DNA from 2 places in the Paenibacillus sp. MDV22-iso6 genome. Region 2 is predicted to be linked to the other one. Evidence: riboswitches for the same ligand, from Rfam matches in the RefSeq annotation. Region 2 holds a riboswitch; the other holds the start of a gene.
The links. A riboswitch is a leader RNA that binds a small molecule or an ion and turns the genes downstream of it on or off. The one in region 2 is predicted to bind thiamine pyrophosphate.
Positions count from the first base shown of each region.

Region 1: linked by a shared signal. The riboswitch ahead of tenA (thiaminase II) and the one ahead of AC4PM4_RS24380 (thiamine phosphate synthase) in region 2 are both predicted to bind thiamine pyrophosphate.

Region 1 covers NZ_JBZVDZ010000001.1:509,223-511,427, forward strand. The annotation lists gene AC4PM4_RS02190 (NAD(P)/FAD-dependent oxidoreductase) at 1-283, shown strand, start outside; gene AC4PM4_RS02195 (hypothetical protein) at 292-582, shown strand; TPP riboswitch at 629-727, shown strand; gene tenA (thiaminase II) at 849-1,520, shown strand; gene AC4PM4_RS02205 (hypothetical protein) at 1,564-1,782, shown strand; gene AC4PM4_RS02210 (GNAT family N-acetyltransferase) at 1,800-2,096, shown strand; gene AC4PM4_RS02215 (TetR/AcrR family transcriptional regulator) at 2,146-2,205, shown strand, end outside.
Region 2 covers NZ_JBZVDZ010000009.1:150,853-153,057, reverse strand. The annotation lists gene AC4PM4_RS24385 (ABC-F family ATP-binding cassette domain-containing protein) at 1-292, shown strand, start outside; TPP riboswitch at 426-535, shown strand; gene AC4PM4_RS24380 (thiamine phosphate synthase) at 875-1,444, shown strand; gene thiO (glycine oxidase ThiO) at 1,450-2,205, shown strand, end outside.

The DNA of each region.
Region 1 (2,205 bases), on a different contig from region 2:
GCAGGAAATTTTGAATAAAGGATTGGAACTGGCTCCAGGTTTAGCCGATAGCACGTTTCAGGAAGTAAGAGTAGGTTTCCGTCCGTTTACACCAGGTTTTCTTCCGGTAATGGGTGCTGTTCCTGGTTGGAATGGCTTAATCACAGCCAACGGGCTTGGTGCGTCTGGGCTAACGATGGGGCCTTTTATTGGAAGTCAACTTGCCAAATTGGCTCTGGGTATGAAATTGGATATCGATATTCAGCCATATGACCTTGGAAAAGCAATGGATCATCAGAAATGAGGTGAACGATGACGTATTCACAGCGCTTAACTCACGGTAACTCATCAGACATTATTTATCTGGAGCACCAGATTGGCATCACCGAGGAGGAATTAGCAAAAGCCGAGGAAGAGCGGAGGGGTTACGAATCGGATTTAAACAAGTTAAAGACGTCTCCGGCGTATCATTCAAATTCAGCGACGAACGTCTCTAATGAGCAAAAATGGGTAGATGAGTTAAACAAATTGCAAAGTATGATTAAGGATATCCGCACCCGACTTAAGAAGTTGCAAGAAGATTTAGGGGAACTTGAAGATTAATAGGAATGGATTGACATTTGGAAAAACACATGTTGTAATAAGCCTGAGCTATTTGCAGGGGGACTGTTTGCAGTTGAGAAGGTTAAAACCTGACCCTTTGAACCTGTTAGTTAATACTGACGTAGGGAGCAAATGACATGTACTCATGTTATTTTGCCCTTGCCGAAAATAGGACAAGGGCTTTTTGGTCTGCATTTTGGATGACAGAACGCGATAGCTGGATGTGAAGCGGGAACATTATAATTTTAATATAAGGAGAAATGATCATGTCATTTTCAAGAACGTTAAAAGATAAGTCCAGAACCGTATGGGAAGATGGATACAACCATCCTTTTTTACATGAAATGGGGAAAGGCACACTGGATCAGGAAGCGTTTAAGTTTTATCTTCTTCAGGACTATACATATCTGATTGAATATGCGAAGATTTTTGCCATGGGTGCGGTGAAGGCGACAGATGAAAAACTGATGACGAACTTTACGGTGATTCAACACGCTATTCTGTACGAAGAAATGGATTTGCATCGAAATTATATGAATGAATTTGGGATTACGCTGGATGAAAATCATGCTGTCAAACCCTCTCTTTATAACAAGGCCTATACGTCGAATATGATGAGTGTTGCACAAACAGGTGGGGTTGCCGAAATCATCGCCGTCATTTTCCCTTGTGCGTGGACGTATTACGACTATGCCACAAGATTAAAAGAACAATATCGAGATTCATTAGAGGGCAATTTCTATCAGACTTGGATCGAAAATTATGCAAGTGATGAATTCCGCGACTCATTCGAATGGTTCTATGATACACTGGATGCATTATGCGAACATAAAACCGAGCAGGAACTGGAGGCCATTGAAGACATATTCAGAAGAAGTGTTGAATTTGAATATCTGTTCTGGGATATGGCTTATAAACGGCAACTCTCGTACTTCTGATGAATGCAATCTACTACAACCAGAGATAAGGATGAACATACAGATGGACAATCGTGGGGAACGCATCTATTTACGATTTTTGAACGTGGAAGACGCTGCTGAACTACTGGATTTGCAGTTCCGAAACCGGGCTGTTTTCGAAGAAATATCGGCAAGCGAACGATCGGATACATTCTATACATTGGAGGGTCAGGTCGCCCTTCTTGAAGGTGGAACAAGGCGAGGGAAGAAGGGAAACGGTACTCTTTCGGGATCTTCCTGAACCATACGCATGAGCTTATTGGGGAGATCTCTCTGTTCGAACTTGAACTGGATTCCACCACCAAATGGATTGTTGGTTATGTGCTCGATCAGGTGCAGAATGGCAAGGGATATATGAGTGAAGCCCTTCAGCTAGCACTGGATTTTGCTATGAATGAAGCGGGCATAAAACGAGTAGAGGCAGGTGCGCTGCCCGACAATGCCGGATCGATTCGAGTGCTTCGCAAGGCGGGCTTTCAGGAGACGGACCGGCAGAATATTAAAATCAAGGGGATTTGGAAGGAACATATGATGTTTGCAGTGGATTTGCAATAGGTTATTAGATATCGTAACGTGAACCACCTAAATCATCCAGGGGGAACTTATGAATAAGCGGAAACAAATGTTATTGGACTCAGCGCTTGTACTCTTTGGGAAACATGGA
Region 2 (2,205 bases):
GGGCCATCTCGCACGTTGTGGATTAAAAAATGAGCATATCACCCGCCCGCTTAACGCGCTTAGTGGTGGTGAACAAGCCAAGGTTCGTTTATGTAAGCTTCTGATGCGTGAAAGTAACTGGATTTTGTTCGATGAGCCCACAAACCATTTGGATGTAACCGCTAAAGCAGAGCTGAAACGTGCCCTGCAGGAATTCAAGGGTACCGTGCTGCTCGTATCCCATGAACCTGAATTTTATGAAGGTTGGGTAACCAAAACGTGGGATGTTGAAGCTTGGTCCGACAAACAATAGTTTCTACGAAATTCTTTGCACCAGAAACAGCAACTTCGTTAACTACATGACTTCAGCAATGGTGAACAACGTAATTCATGGAAATGTACGGTGACAAAAAAAGGTGTCTATGGTAACATAGGCTACAGCTTCATATGAACACTAGGGGGGCCGCACGATGCGGCTGAGATGGAAGAATGCGATTCCGGACCCTTTGTACCTGATCTGGATCATACCAGCGTAGGGAAGTGGCGCGTTTCAGCTAATGACAAAGAGCTTTATCGTTGACTTTGCGATATGGCCTGCAAGATGAATCATGCAGTTCTATGTATACAGCGTTGCGACTATGGATGGTTTCTATAGTTGTTGTGCGTTATGTATAGAGTAATTGCATGCGACAGTCATTCAGTTGATCCATGAATTTTAAATTCGTGGCCACTCCCCTACGGGAGTGGCTTTTTTGTTGTTGTATATCAGCTTAAATCATGCAAGAGGAGGGCGAATAGGACGGTAATCTTCCACGAACATGTAATAACAAGATCATTCGAACTGCATGTGGTTTCACCAGGTACAGGAGACTTGGGCTCTTTTCTGAATATTGCTATGGGTATATGGCGGTGGGTCGATTATATCCACATTCGGGAAAAAAAGCTGACCCTTGAAGAACAGATGTATTGGGCGCAAGGTCTAAAAACACAAGGTGTTCCATCTGACCGAATCATTATGAATGGCTCAGATCAGCTGGATCAATATGCTTCAATTGGTGGTGTGCATTGGGGTCAAGCAGTTACTCGCAGCTATGATAAGGATGAGTTGAGGAGAGTCGATCGGCTGCGCGTAGGCATATCGGTTCATTCTCTGGAAGAAGCAAAAGTTGCAGAAGAACAGGGAGCGGATTATCTCTTTTATGGGCATGTCTATGCTTCAAATAGTAAACCGAATTGCGAACCCAGAGGGCTAAGTGCGTTAGCTGAGGTATGCTCTAATGTTTCGATTCCCGTGATCGCGATTGGCGGGATTAGTCCTGAGAATATTGCTGCCATTCGAACTGCTGGTGCTAGAGGAGCCGCTGTAATTTCAACGATTTGGACGACCGATAAGCCGGAAGTAGCTGCCGCTTCATTGCGACAGGCGATCACGGATTCAGACAAGTACGCCGGACCAAGGAGATGAAGATCTTGAGAGAGGAAGCAAGAAGTCGAAGCAGGAATCGTTCAGGCTATCATCCAGGAATAGTTTCGGGAAGTAAAGTTGGAGCGGAAGTTGGAGGCAAGCTTCATGCAGAAACCATTATTGTAGGTGGAGGAGTTATCGGATGTGCCATCGCATGTGAACTCGCTACTCGAGGCCATGACGTTCTTTTGGTTGAGCGGGCGCGGATCGCTGGGGGAACTTCCTGTGCAGCCGCAGGCATGCTTGCGGCTGATAGTGAGGAATTCACTCATGCTGTAATGGCAAAGCTTGCACGGCAGAGCAGAGCTTTGCTTCATGAGCAGAAGGAACGGATCAGTTCGCTTAGCGGAGTGGAAATGGGGCTGCAACAGCATGGCTTTATTACTCCTTTTCGTTCATACAGTGAAGTCAGCAGTTACAAAAATAATCGATCGTCTACCTTATCTACAGAACATATTTGGTGGGATCGTATTTCTGTCCAGCAGGAAGCATCATGGTTAAACAGGGATACGTATGGAGCATATTACAGACCTTCCGAGAGCGAGGTTCTTCCTGTCAACTTAACGCAGGCTTATGTCAGATCTGCTCAAGCCATGGGTGCAAGGGTGATGGAAGGTGTACAGGATGTCCGTTTGCATACGGATGTGAATGGTGTGCAAGGAATCGAGACTTCAATAGGAACGATGACATCGAGAAATGTAATTATTGCTACAGGGTTACATGGTGAAGAATTGATGAGACATGTGGGTCTGAAATCGCCT